2 linked regions of the Alloacidobacterium dinghuense genome follow. Each later gene encodes a partner of the first gene's protein in a complex. Links are inferred from orthologs where the notes say so. Each region holds a gene or a part of one and is shown on either strand. Other genes may lie near its edges.

Evidence for each region. The genes of interacting proteins can lie anywhere in the genome.
Region 2: the proteins of dnaX (region 1) and dnaN are in contact, whole or in part, in a cryo-EM structure (PDB 8GIZ), measured with the Escherichia coli proteins. The link is inferred for Alloacidobacterium dinghuense from one-to-one orthologs.

Annotation. Positions count from the first base shown.
Region 1 is NZ_CP060394.1:813,149-821,017, reverse strand. Bases 2,663-5,617 are described here. They hold dnaX (DNA polymerase III subunit gamma/tau), read left to right. Parts: upstream 2,663-3,135; coding sequence 3,136-5,100; downstream 5,101-5,617. Other genes in these bases: H7849_RS03375 (YbaB/EbfC family nucleoid-associated protein), read left to right, coding at 5,259-5,588; H7849_RS03385 (hypothetical protein), read right to left, coding at 2,707-2,940. Also shown: H7849_RS03405 (heme lyase CcmF/NrfE family subunit), read left to right, coding at 1-462; H7849_RS03400 (cytochrome c-type biogenesis protein CcmH), read left to right, coding at 462-926; H7849_RS03395 (hypothetical protein), read left to right, coding at 923-1,213; H7849_RS03390 (carboxypeptidase-like regulatory domain-containing protein), read left to right, coding at 1,319-2,611; H7849_RS03370 (MBL fold metallo-hydrolase), read left to right, coding at 5,727-6,707; H7849_RS03365 (MerR family transcriptional regulator), read left to right, coding at 6,785-7,594; H7849_RS03360 (hypothetical protein), read right to left, coding at 7,665-7,869. UniProt on the Escherichia coli protein: Part of the beta sliding clamp loading complex, which hydrolyzes ATP to load the beta clamp onto primed DNA to form the DNA replication pre-initiation complex.
Region 2 is NZ_CP060394.1:5,130,511-5,136,373, reverse strand. The notes cover bases 530-3,378. They hold dnaN (DNA polymerase III subunit beta), read right to left. Parts: upstream 2,615-3,378; coding sequence 1,445-2,614; downstream 530-1,444. Other genes in these bases: H7849_RS21420 (prolyl oligopeptidase family serine peptidase), read right to left, coding at 3,192-3,378; H7849_RS21430 (sensor domain-containing diguanylate cyclase), read right to left, coding at 530-1,361. Also shown: H7849_RS26575 (YXWGXW repeat-containing protein), read left to right, coding at 1-152; more of H7849_RS21430, read right to left, coding at 330-529; more of H7849_RS21420, read right to left, coding at 3,379-4,337; H7849_RS21415 (GlsB/YeaQ/YmgE family stress response membrane protein), read right to left, coding at 4,578-4,832; chromosomal replication initiator protein DnaA, read right to left, coding at 4,969-5,863. UniProt on the Escherichia coli protein: Confers DNA tethering and processivity to DNA polymerases and other proteins. Acts as a clamp, forming a ring around DNA (a reaction catalyzed by the clamp-loading complex) which diffuses in an ATP-independent manner freely and bidirectionally along dsDNA.

The DNA.
Region 1 (7,869 bases):
TTCAATCAGAGTCAAGAACAGGAACTGAGCTTTAAGCAGAGCATGAGGATGGGGCCGTACCGGCTTGAGTGCCAGTCTTACTCGCAGGACACGAATGCGAATTACGATACTGAGTTTGCTCTTCTCGACGTCTACCGCGGAGATAAGAAGATTACGCAGCTTGCCCCGGAGAAGCGCTTTTATCAGGCTAGCCAGACAACATCGACGATTGTGGCGAACCACTCCACGCTGGCATGGGATTTGTATGTCGTCTACGCGGGTAAGGATCCGGATAGTGGCCAGCCAATTATCAAAGTGTTCCTGAATCCGCTGGTGGCATGGATCTGGATTGGCGTGATCATTGTGATTCTGGGAACATTCGTGGCGCTGACCCCGAATATGACGGCGGCGTTTGCAGCCAGCCGCAGCCGCGTGCCCGTGGGTGAAGCTCCAGCGATGGCGATGAGCAAGGGCGGCGATTGATGCGGAAGCTGTTTCGTTTTTCGCAGGTCGGGCTTGTCGTCTTGCTGGTGGTCTTCACCATGGGTTCAGCCGATACAGCTGTGCGCTACAACGATCTTGGACACAAGATGATGTGCGTGTGCGGCTGCGGGCAGATTCTGATTGAGTGCAATCATCTCGGGTGTCCGGATTCGGATCGCGAACTTGCAGAGCTGCGCACGGCGCTGAGCCAGGGCAAGGGGGACACCGAGATCCTTGAGGCGTTTCAGTCGAAATATGGGCCGACGGTGCTGGCTGCTCCGATGCTGACGAAGTTCAATCTGGCGGCGTGGTTTGTGCCTCCGGTGGTGCTGCTGCTGGGGATTGTTGGCACGATTGCGCTGGTGCGGAAGTGGAAGCTGCGCACGGTCCCGATGCCCGCTGCTTCGCAGGTGCATGGGTTTGATCGGATTCGCGACCAGATTCGAAAGGAGACGGAAATTTGAGCACGATTGCGTGTGGACTGTTGCTGATTGCGATCTTTGCTTACGTCTTCTATCCGGAGCGCACGGTCGAAGCGCAGGTGCAGAAGACACGGGTCGATTATCTGCGCGAGCGCAAGGATGTGCTGTATGACAATCTGCGCGATTTGAACTTTGAGTATCGCGCGGGGAAGTATCCGGAAGAGGATTATGCGGCGCAACGGGCTTCGCTCGAGAATGAGGCGGCTGAGGTGATGGCTGAGATTGATTTGCTGGAGCGGCAAGTGGTTGTTGGTGTAAGGGCGTCTTAAACATCGTGGCAACTTAGACGAAAAGCAGATCCTTCGCTACGCTCAGGATGACAATTTCTTTGTAAGATGAGCAGATTTTTTGAATTGCGGTTGGAAAGTTACTTAATGACATTGATTTCTCGTTTGCATTTTGGCGCTTTGGCGCTGCTGGTTGCGGTTTGTTCCTCGGCGTTCGCCGCTACTGTAACCGGAACGGTTACGAATAAGACCGTCAACAAGCCGGCCGGCGGTGACGACGTGGTTTTGATCGCCTTCGCGCAAGGCATGCAGGAAGCCGGTCGCACCAAGACGGACGCCAAGGGTCACTACTCGATTGATGTGCCGGACAATGGCATGCACCTGATTCGCGTCGATCATCAGAAGGCGACATATTTTCAGCCTGTGCGGCCAGGTACGACGACAGTCAATGTAGATATCTATGACGTGCTGCCTAAGGTTGAGGGCGTGAGCACTGAGGCCGATGTCATGCGCATCGAAACGGATCAGCAGGGACTGCACGTCATCGAGAACTACTTCGTCAAGAACGACTCCAATCCACCGATGACGCAGTTCAGCAAGACGGCCTATGAGATCTATCTGCCGCCAGATGCCCGCATCGAGGGCTCCGCGGCGATGGGGCCGGGTGGAATGCCGGTTTCGTCTTCCCCAGTTCCGGCGGGCGAGAAGGGCTACTATGCATTTATCTTTCCGGTGCGGCCGGGGGAGACGCGCTTCCAGGTGAGCTATCACCTGCCTTACAACGGCAGCTTCAACTTCACGCCGAAGGTCTCATTGCCGACGCAGAACGTCGCAATCATGCTGCCGAAGGCAATGAAGTTTGCCGGCAGCGGATCGGTGGCCTTCCAGCCGATTAACGATGATGTGAACGCGCAGACCTTTCTCGCGCGGAATGTTTCGCCTTCACAGGCGATAGCTTTTACTGTCTCGGGATCGGGCTCGATGCCGCGCGAGTCGCAGGCGCAGGGCGGCGAAAACGATGCCGCTGCCGCTGGTGCTGCCGGGCCTGAAGCTGGTCAGCCGTCGGCGGCAGCAACCGATACTCGTCCCGGAATCGGCCTGGGAGCCCCGATTGACACGCCTGATCCGCTGAACAAGTACAAGTGGTGGATCCTGAGCGGGCTGGCTCTGGTTTTGGCTGTGGCAGCGGCTTTCCTGCTCCGGGCAAAGCCAGTGGCGCCAGCTTCCGCCGCAGCTCCTGTCGCTGTTGAGTCACTGCCGGTCGCGGCACCTGCCTCGGCAGGTCATGGAGATTTGCTGGCGGCGCTCAAGGAGGAGTTGTTTGCGCTTGAGACGGAGCGGCTGGAGGGCAAACTGAGCGAATCGGAGTATGCCGAGCTGAAGACAGCGCTGGAGACGGTTCTGCGGCGAGCTTTGTCACGACAGACAGTTCTAAGCTGATCCGAGGCACTTCTTGTAAATGCTTAGAGACTTAAGGCTTAGCAGCAGTTCCCTGTAATCAACCGCTGCCTGTCCGGTTGTCTCAAATCAGGCCATCAGAAGCCAAAGAACTTTTCGCGAATGGCGTCTTCGTAGGCGCTCTTGGCTTCCTTGGCTTTGTCGCGAGCTTTCTCTTCGCGGAAATGCGCGGCTTCCCACTTATCGACTTCAGCGATGGAATGATCTCCGGATGCCAGGGCTTCCTCCTCACGGATGGCCGCGATCCAGGCTTCTACCGCTGTTTTGTATTCAGTCTGCAACTGATCGAGTTCTTGCGTGTCTGTCGTCATGGAATCCTCTTGCTCTCTGGGGAAGGCCATCATAATTGGGAATTGTGAATAGAACGTTGCAATCGCTGAGAAGTTAACGCGCTCATTGGCTGCCCCGGGTGGGACAACTGAGTGATTTGCCGAGCGATAGCTGTGCAGAGCGATGGCCCCTGCGCAAGAAGCCGACAGGCGATACAATCAGGGTTCGGATCATTCATGGCGTATCAAGTTTTAGCTAGGAAGTATCGTCCGCAGCGATTTGGGGACGTAGTTGGGCAGGAGCATGTCACGCGCACGCTTTTGAACGCTCTCGAACAAGGGCGAATTGCGCATGGATACATTTTCAGTGGGCATCGTGGCATTGGAAAGACGACGATTGCGCGCATTCTGGCGATGGCGCTGAACTGCCGGACAGCTATTGGGTCGACAACCCAATCAGGGTCGCGGCCAACGCCGGAGCCTTGCGGCTTCTGCGATTCGTGCACCGAGATTCGGGCAGGCAATGCCGTCGATGTGATCGAAATTGACGCGGCGACCAACCGCGGCATCGATGAGATTCGCGAGCTGCGAGATGCGGCGCGGTATCGCCCGGCGCGCGACAAGTACAAGATTTACATTCTGGACGAGGCGCACCAGATTACGGATGCGGCCTTCAATGCCCTGCTGAAGACGCTGGAGGAGCCGCCGGAGCATGTCGTCTTTATGATGGCGACGACGCAGCCGGAAGATTTTCCCCAGACGATCCGTTCGCGGTGCCAGCACTTCAGCTTCCATGCGGTGAAGTTCGACGACATTCTGGGGCAGCTGCGGGCGATTGCCGGGCAGGAGAACATCTCCGCCGATGACGCGGCTCTGGCGCTGCTGGCTGAAGCCGGGGATGGGTCGATGCGCGATGCATTGTCGATCATGGACCAGGCGATCGCTTCGGCCCCGCTGGTGGATGGCAAGGCGAAGCTCGATGCGGAGCAGATTCGTGAACTGATGGGGTCGGTTCCGAACACCGTCTTTGAGCGGCTGCTCGAAGCTATCAGCGAGAGCCAGACAGCGGCGGTGATTGAGGAGATCAATACTCTGCTGAACGCCGGAAACAGTCCGGCAGCGTTGGCGCGGCAGTTTGTTCGCTATCTGCGGAATGTTTTGATGGTGCGGATTGCGGGCGAAGGCTCAGATCTGCTGCAGGTTTCGGCTGATGAGCGGGCGCGCGCGGCGCGGTCGGCAGTGCTGTTCTCCGAAGAAGACCTGACGCGCTTTCTCCAGGTGATGCTGCGAACCTTTGATGAGTTGAATTATCGGCAGGAACAGCGATTCCACCTGGAGCTTGGGCTGGTCAAGTTGGTGCACCTGCAGCGGTTGCTTCCGGTTGAGGAGTTCCTGAGCCAGTTGCCGACTGGGACAAAGCTAAGCAGTGGCGGCGGCGCTCTGCCGAAGTCCGCTCCATCTTCCTCTGCTGCGAGTGCGGCTCCTACTTCCTCCGCGCCGCGGCCGGTTGCGCCGGTGCGCGCTGCGGAGGCTGCGAAACCGGCTTTTTCGCCGTTTGAGGCGGACCGGAACCGGAAGGCTTCAAGCGAAACAACGGAAGCTCCATCGATCGAAATGGCCGTTGAGCCGGTTGCTGCTGCTCCGCGGGCGCTGACTCCGCTGGAAGCGGCTTCGCGATCGGTGGAGACGGCTACTGCAAAGGCTCCGATGTCGGTCGCGGCTGAGCCTCCCCTAGAGGCGACTGCAGGCGCCCTGGCGTTGGCTGCTGAACCTGTCGTGGAGGCAAAGGCTGAACCACAGGGTGATGATGCGCTCGATCTGGACCGGATACGTGAGGCGGTTTGTGCGGCTCTCGATGACAAGGAGCATAACACGGCATCGGTGTTGCTCGCGGATGGCAATTGGAGCATCGAGGGAGACACGATCCGCGTCGAGGCTCGCATCAAAAAGATGATGCTCGAACTGACCATGAATATCGAGGCGGAAAAGATCGTCAAGAATGCCTTGCGGGCCCTCGGCGTATCTCAGAAGCTGGTTGTGGTTCCGGGAGAAAATGGCGCTGCCAATACGAATGCAAAGCCACGGGTGGCGGCTAGCGGATCTGTGCAGGCTGCGGCGCTCGATAATCCGCTGGTGAAGCAGGCTATGGATCTGTTTGCGGGTGAAGTGCGCAGTGTTCTGGATTTGCGGGATAAAAAGTAGGTTGTTTCTGAGTGGCGCTTTGATTGAGATGATGTTGTCCCCACACCCTGCTCTATGCCAACTATCGGGCACTTTTTTCGTACACCGCAAGTTCCCACGGCAGGCATTCGGTTCTCCGGGTATGGCTCGCTTAGGATGAGATCAGTTGAGGTTTGGGAATGTTTAATCCATTGAAGATGCAGGAAATGCTGGCTCAGGCTAAGCAGATGCAGGAACAGATGCAGGAGAAGCTTGGGCAGACTATCGTCGAGGCTTCCTCTGGTGGCGGCGCAGTAACAGTGAAGATGAACGGGCAGAAGCAGGTACTGAAGGTGACGATTGACCCCAACGCTGTTGCCAGCCTCAGCGGCAACGCGGCGGATGTGGAGATGCTGGAAGACCTGATTGCGGCGGCCTTCAATGAAGCCGGGCGGCGAGCGGATGAAGCCATCAAGTCGAGCGCTTCGGCGATGCTGGGCGGGTTGAATCTGCCTCCTGGTTTGTTCTAGAGTTTGAGATTCGCCTTCATGTGTGCATAGAAGAACAGGCGGATCGATTGCGCGCATTCCATACTGGCGAGCAGGTGCGCATGCGGGGGCATGATTCGCGCTCCGCGCAGGATAACAATACCGTTGAAAGAAAACTGTATGCAGACGCGAAGAAGTTTTCTGAAGCAGGCAGCGTGGTTCGGGGCGGGAGTGGCATTTGCTCCACGACTGTTTGCGTACTCCACTCAGGCGCAGAGCGGGCAGCCAGCGCAGCCAGCCGCTCCTGCGCCCGACAGACTGCAGCAGTTTCGGACTGCCGGAGCTACGACGCCGATCCAGGTGACGAAGTTGCGGGACACGCTGTTTTTATTGCAAGGCGTGGGCGGGAACATGGTGGCACAGACGGGGCCGGATGGGAAGGTGCTGATCGATTCAAGCGCGGCTACAGCGGCTTCGCGACTGAAAGATACGCTGCGGCAACTCGCTCCTCATCCCATGAAGCTGCTGATCAATACGCATTGGCACTTCGATCACACAGATGGCAACGCAGCCCTGCATGACGACATGGGAGCCTTCATCATGGCGCAGGAAAATACGCGCAATCGACTTGCAACCGCGCAGGAGATTGCGTTTTTTCATCTGAAACTTCAGCCCTCGCCCACCAGCGCCTTGCCGCAGCAAACATTTATCGATAAAGAAAAGATTTTCATCAACAATGACGAGTTGGACCTTGTCAATATGCCGGATGCGCACACGGATACGGATATTTACATTCACTTTGCCGGCGGGAACGTCCTTCATTGTGGCGATGTTTTCTTCAACGGCGTTTACCCGTTCATTGACGCGAGTACGGGCGGCACGATCAATGGAATGATTCGCGGCGCGGACGCCTGCCTCGCTGTCGCAGACGACAAAACGAAGATTGTCCCGGGGCATGGCCCGCTGGGCGATAAAGATGCGCTGCAAAAATATCGGGATATGCTCGCCGCCATCGCTACCAAAGTGGAAAAGCTGAAGAGCAGCGGACAATCGCTCGATCAGGTGATTGCGGCGAAACCAACATCGGACTTTGATGCGGCCTGGGGCAAGGGTTCGCTGAAGCCGGATCAGTTTGTAGAGCTGGTGTACAGCACGCTGTAGTTTGCATCGCGAGATTTTTGCGATTCGCAAGAAATCCCTATTGACTCTCCAGTAACTGGAGACCTTAGAACTGACCTGTGTTCAAGATCGGCGAGTTTTCCGCACTTACGCACATTTCGGTCAAAACGCTCCGGTACTACGACGAGACCGGATTGCTGCGGCCAGCTCACGTGGACAACTGGACCGGCTACCGGTATTACTCCGCTCAGCAACTGCCGCGTCTGCACAGAATCCTGGCTCTGAAAGACCTGGGTTTTTCGCTGGAGCAGATCGGCAGGACGCTCGAAGGAACCATCACGCCGCAGGAGCTTCGCGGCATGGTGGCTCTGCGTCGCGCGGAGCAGGAGGCACGCGTATTCGAAGAGCAGGAACGACTCGCCCGATTGGAGACACTGATCAAATTCATGGAACAGGAGTCGATGATGAGCGCAGATGTGGTGATCAAAGAAGTGGAGCCGCAGTGGATCGTGTCGCTGCGGGAAGTGATTCCCAATTATCCATCTATCGGAATGCTTTACCCCAAAGTCATCAGCCAGATTGGTGGCGGGTGCGAGCTGGGCATGCCTGTGGCGATTTGGCATGACCTGGAACACAAAGAAAAAGACGTGGATGGCGAAGCTGGCTTCCTGCTGAAACAGCCCCTGCCAGCACATGGAACGACGCAGATGTATCAGCTCGGCAGTACCAGGGTCGCGAGCTACATGCATCACGGTGCCTATAACCGCCTGGATCAGGCCTATCAGAATCTGCTGCGATGGGTGGAAGAGAACCATTACCGGCTGGCAGGGCCTTTCCGCGAGCTGTACCACTACTGCACAGCGCCTGTGCGGCAGGATGACGAGTCGTACGTGACCGAGATTCAAATCCCAGTGGAAAAGGCCGCCTGACCTTGGACGTGGCAACGCAGGTCCGACGCCGCAAAGATTCAGGCTTCAGTAATCATTTCGAGGTTGGCCTTCACATAAGGCCAACTTCGATTTTCATTCCGCTCTCAAGATGGATATCCTTCTGGGAATGCAGGACAGCCGAACCGTCTGCTGCCAGCTTGGTGTCAAGCTGAACCCCTTTTACTGAGCTTCCCGATGGCATAGACGAGTTTTCGCCGCGTTCTTCGTTCGCATTCAGGCCCGCTCCAGTTGCTACAGCCGTAGACGCCACGCCG
Region 2 (5,863 bases), 4.3 Mb from region 1 along the record:
ACGCGTCCCAGCCTCGACCAGAGCAGCACGCGCAACCGCAGGCTCGTCCTGCACCCCAACCAAAGCCTGAGGCCCAACCTCACGAGCAGCCAAAGTCTGAGGCCCAACCTCGTGAGAGTAAACCTCATGGCGAAGAACATCCCCAGCGTTAAACAGTTCCATTCATAACAAAAGGCCCGGAGATCATCCGGGCCTTTCGTTTCCCGAGGAAAAGTGATTCCCTTTTCTTCCCTCAAAATAAATTGGAATTTTGTGCGCTAAAAGCCCAGTTTTGCCAGTCCCAAACTATTCACATCTACTAAGCGCGAGACATATCCTGCGTCTTTCCTTCACAGAAGAATAGGGGCGCGTAGGTCAGGCGGGGTAAGGCGCGCTACCAGCGGGCTTTCGTTGAAAACGCAGAGGCTATTGCGGCCTGTGTCTTTCACGGTGTACATGGCGGTGTCTGCGTTGCGGAGGAGTTCTTCGGGGGTGCGGCCGCCCTCCGGAAAAATAGAGATGCCGATGCTAAGAGTAAGGCTGACTTCCCGACCGCTAATCGCCATGGGCTGGGAGGCGTTGCGCATAATTTGCTGAGCGCAGTGCTCAACGTTTTCCGTAGTGCGGAATTCGGGCATCACGATGACGAACTCGTCTCCACCCATACGCGCCACGGTATCAGACTCGCGCACAGACGATAATAGGCGCTGACCGACGGTCGCAAGGAGGACGTCGCCGTCGGCGTGGCCGAGCGAGTCATTGATCTGTTTGAAGTAATCGATGTCAACGAGGAAGATGGCAACCTTTTGGTCGTGATTCTGCGCACGGAGGATCGCCAAGCGGAGACGCTCGTGGAGCAGCATACGGTTGGCGAGGCCAGTCAGGTGGTCGTGATGCGCGAGATAGTTGACGTGATCGGAGCGCCGGCGGTGCTCGGTGACGTCGCGGCTGGTGATGGCGATGCCAGTGCCAAGCCGGACGACCTGGACGTTGAGCCAGGTACCTTTGATCATCTCGTCGTCGATGAATACTTCGCAGGTATAAGGAATGCCGGTGCGGACGACTTCACGGTATTTGTGGATGAGGCCGGATTTGATCATGAACGGCCGAACTTCGGTGAGGATTTTGCCGTAAAGGGCTTCGCGGGGTACGCCGAGCCGCCGCTCAGCGTTAGGGTTGATGTAGCTGAAGCTGAAGTCGACAATGGCTCCCGTTGCATCGGGGATACTGTCGAATATGTAGAAGTCGTCCAGAGTGCACTCTGCCGCGGCGAAGAACCGGTCGTGATCCGTTGCACCGGATCTGTTGGCCGTCAGAAGGTGTCTAGGACGAAAAGCGTTGAAAAAAGCGAGGGTCTGACCCCAGCAACGTTTCGCGCGCATATTCAGAATTTCGGCTCGGTCGACCCAAGGCAAGACGGGAAATTGAGAACTATCATATCATTGCCGCCCGAATACGGCGATGATCAGATGCGCATGGGCATGATGATATAGCGATATTTGTAGTCATCCGCGCCATCTTCAGGGCGCATCTGCCCAGCTGATTGCGCGTCCTTGAACTCCAACCGAACCTCGCCGGCATTTCCCGTCGCCTTTAGAAAGTCCAAGAGATAGGCGGAATTGAATCCGACTACGATCGCGTCGAAATTGTAAGGAGTCTCAATCACGTCTTCCGATTCGCCTGAATCCGTCGATGAAGACGAAATCTTGAGCTCATTTTGCTCGATACGAATCTTGATTGCCCCCGAGCGCTCATCGGCAAATTGCGCCACACGCTGAATCGAGGCGTTTAAATCTTCGCTCCGTACGACGACGAACTTGTTGTTGTCGCGAGGCATCACAGCCTCATAATTCGGGAACTGGCCTGTCAACTTACGACTGGTCAGCGTGCGGTGGCCGATGCGGAAGAAGAGCGTTTGATCATCATCAGCAAACTCGAGATACTCTTCGTCGCTGTTGGCCAGCAACGACTGAAGTTCAGCCAGCGCCTTACGTGGAATCAGCGTCTTCTTCTCTCCACTGATATTCGAAAGACTCTCGCCCGACTTTTCAATGTGCGCGAGACGGTGACCGTCGGTGGCCACCATTGTCAGGCTTTCGGCCTTGAAAACCAGAAGGGCACCGTTCAACGTGTACCGTGATTCCTCGTTCGATATGGCGAATATCGTCTTCGAGATCAGATTCTTTAACGAGGAGGTGGGTATCTTCGTGACGCTGCTTTCCGGAAACTCCGGCACTTGGGGAAAGTTGGCGCGCGCCATTCCAACCATCTTCGTATTCGAACGCCCGGCGCGGATCTGAACCCAGTGGTTTTCGAGCAGCTTAATGGAAATGTCTCCATCACCGAGCAACTTGATGTAGTCATAGAGCTTGCGAGCCGGAATTGTGCACGCACCGGGCTTCTTGACCTTCGCCGGGCATGAAGTCTTCATGCTCTGGTCTAGATCCGTACCGGTAATAATCAGCTTGTCATCCGCAGCTTCAATCAAAAAGTTCGAAAGAATGGGAATCGTCGTTTTGCGTTCAACCACGCTCTGGGTAGCCGTTAGCTCGCGCAGCAATTCCTGCCGGCTCACGCTGATTTCCATGGCGCTTTGCGCCGTTTGTTTTTCCTGCTCTACGCCTACGCCAGGCATACTCTGCCCCCTTTAGGGATTTGCCACACTTTACACCACCGCGCGCAAAAGAAAGAAGCGCGAAGCCCGATGGAATTCATTCTAGTGAGAAAACCTCACCTTGTGCTTGCGGAAAACGTGGCAGGTGAGTGGGAAATTTTGCAAAGGGTAACAGGCAAGCCGGGGAAGAGCGCGAAGTGGAGCGGACTGGCGCGACGAATTCTGCTTCTATATGAAGTATTAAAGAATAGATAGTAGCCGTAGCAGATCAATGCGGAAAAGTGGAAAGCTCGCCCAAAATCTCTATCAGCGCTCCTTCCGAGCCGTACACGTTTTAGAAAAGTAGGGCTCTTAAAAACGAAAACTTTGGAAGATGCGCCCAAAAGCTTCCCAAACGCACCGCGTTCTCCGCATCGTGCACAGGTCCACATCAAAAGCTCGTGTGGAAAAACTCAATGCTAGGGTGGAAAGCACGTTTTCAGGCAGGAATAGAGCACCTCTGGCGATAGTGGGAAATCCACTAGATGCTTCTTACCCGAAGAATCCACAGCGATGCCGCTGTTCTCGGCTTGGGAATGGAAATCGGTTTGGCAGTTGGCTAGCGCTGCGCGGAAGTTGAGCGTCGCGGGGTAACCAGCGGCCAGAATTCCTCGTGCCGGTCGTCGTGGTAAATGAGTCCGCGGACCTGGCCAGAGGCATCCTTCTGGAAGATGAGCCGCGTTGGACTTCCGGAAATGTAAAAGAAGGTGGTCGGATTCTCGGGCAAAAGTTCGTTACTTTCACCTACGCGACTCCTGGCGTAAAGAGAATCGCCCTGTCGGTAGACTGTGGTCTGGATAATCCCCTGATCCTCGTATTGGCCGACGTAGGCATCATAGATGGAAGGGTTAACCTTGGCAGGCACCGGATGCACCGGAACAAGAAAGTATTCGGCTGCAGGTTGGAGCGTAGGAATCTGGCTTAGAGTGTGTGAGAGCAGCCACCGAGGCAGGTCTGGGTTGGCATAGGCCTTGTCCCAAGCGTTATGGCGAACGCCAGCATACTCCCAGAAGCGCACCTCACCATTGTCCGATTTGAGCGCTTCGTACATGAGCGCAGCTTGTTTTGGTATAACGACAGGATCTTCGGCTCCATGGAAAATCCACACCGGTGTCCTACCTACCGCGCGCGCGTATTCCTGCGGCAGATCGGTGTTATGCCAGCGCTCAGGAGCGTAGGACCAGAAAACTCCACCACAGATCGGGACGACGGCCGCAAAGGTATGAGGCCAGTTCTTGGCGATTTCCCAGGTTCCATATCCGCCCAAAGAAAGTCCAGTCACATAGAGTCGCTCCGGGTCTCCGTGAAACTCCTTCACGCTGGCGCGGAGTGCCGCCATGGCCATCTGCATCATGTCTGGATCGGTCCAGTGATGGTGCTGGAAAGGTACCTGCGGCATAACAACCACAAATGGCCATCGCTCTGGATGAGAGCGGATGGCTGAAGGCAGTCCGATCTGCGTTTGATCTATCCCATCCACTCCACGCTCACCAGAGCCGTGCAGGAAGAGAATGACTGGCCAACGCTGGTGCTCATTCCATGTTTCCGGAAGATAGACCTGGTATTTACGCGTCGTGCCTTGCAGGCTGAGGGTACGGTTGAGAAACCCCGTGTCCTGGTGACGGGCAGAGGCAGGCAAGGCGAGTAGAGCAGCAAAACACAGGAGGAAGAAGTGACGCAAACCCATTACCGGAGAGGATAGCAAGCGACATCCTTAAATGCGCAGAAAATCGTCGCTGGGCGGCCCTACGCGAGAAAAAATGAATTAGTGCAGAAGAAGATCATCCCGCAAGCGACCTACCAGAAGACTGCTGGGATGATCATCGCGAAACAGTCAAAGTGAAGGCGCTCGATTGGTTTCTTCAAGGAACATTAGTTCAGGTCCTGCACAGAGCGCGTCGAGACGGAGGATCAGGAGTTGTCTTCGATGCGTTCTTATGCTGTATCAAGCTTTTTTGCTGGAGATGAGTCTTATCAGAAACGTCAAAATCACCGCACCCAGCACCGCGATGACGATGGTGTAAATCATTCCGCCCCGGCCCGTAAATCCAAGAGCGCGCATGATAAAGCCACCAATGATCGCGCCTACGATGCCGACAATAATGTCCATCACCGGACCATAGCCGCTTCCCTTCATCAACTTGCCAGTGATCCAGCCAGCGATCAGACCGACAATGATCCACCAGAGAATAGAAAGCATGAAAATCTCCTTTCCTCTGAACGCGTAGATGACCTTACCGCCGTCTGAACCTGCATCTGTGTAAAGCGCAGGTACGTTAGCGCAAGGAGAAGGAGTTTTCAAGCAATAATAAATTGTTACACTAAGCCTAATTTAATCAGCTATTTAATGTTTCCTGAAGTTTATTGATCATGCGATTCAGGTCTTTGTCTGAACGCCGTTGTTCTTCAATTTTCGCAATGGAGTGCATCACGGTCGTGTGGTGTTTACCACCAAATTGACGACCGATCTCCGGTAAAGAAGCCTCTGTCATCGTTTTTGCCAGGAACATCGCAATCTGACGAGGTACGACGACAGCACGCGAATTGTTCTTTTGCTTCAACTCCGTTACACGCATGCCAAATTGCTCAGCCACAGCACGCTGAATTGCCTCAATCGTAATCTTGCGTACCTGTGTATCGATAAACTGCTTGAGGCATTGTTGGGCCGCCGGCAAAGTAATTTCGACTCCGCTCATGCTGCACCATGCAAAGAGCCGTGTAAGCGCTCCCTCGAGCTCACGGACATTCGTTCTGACATTGGATGCAACGAAAAGTGCCACATCAACAGGCAGAACCATATGGTCGTTTTCTGCCTTCTTCTGCAGGATGGCGACCTTTGTTTCTAGATCCGGCGGCTGGATGTCGGCAATCAGTCCCCACTCGAAGCGGGAGCGCAGGCGGTCTTCAATTTCGGCCAGTTCCTTGGGAGGACGATCGGAAGCGATAACAATCTGCTTCATGTTCTCGTGCAGCGCATTGAAGGTATGGAAGAACTCTTCCTGCGTGCGTTCCTTCTGCGCGAGGAACTGGATATCGTCGATAAGCAACAGGTCGACTGTCCGGAACTTGTCGCGGAAGCTGGTCATCTTGTCGTAGCGGAGCGAGTTGATCATCTCGTTGGTGAACTTTTCACTCGAGACATAGCAGATGGATGTCTGTGGCTCGCGACGTTTCACTTCATGACCAATTGCATGCATCAGGTGCGTCTTGCCCATGCCCACGCCACCGTAC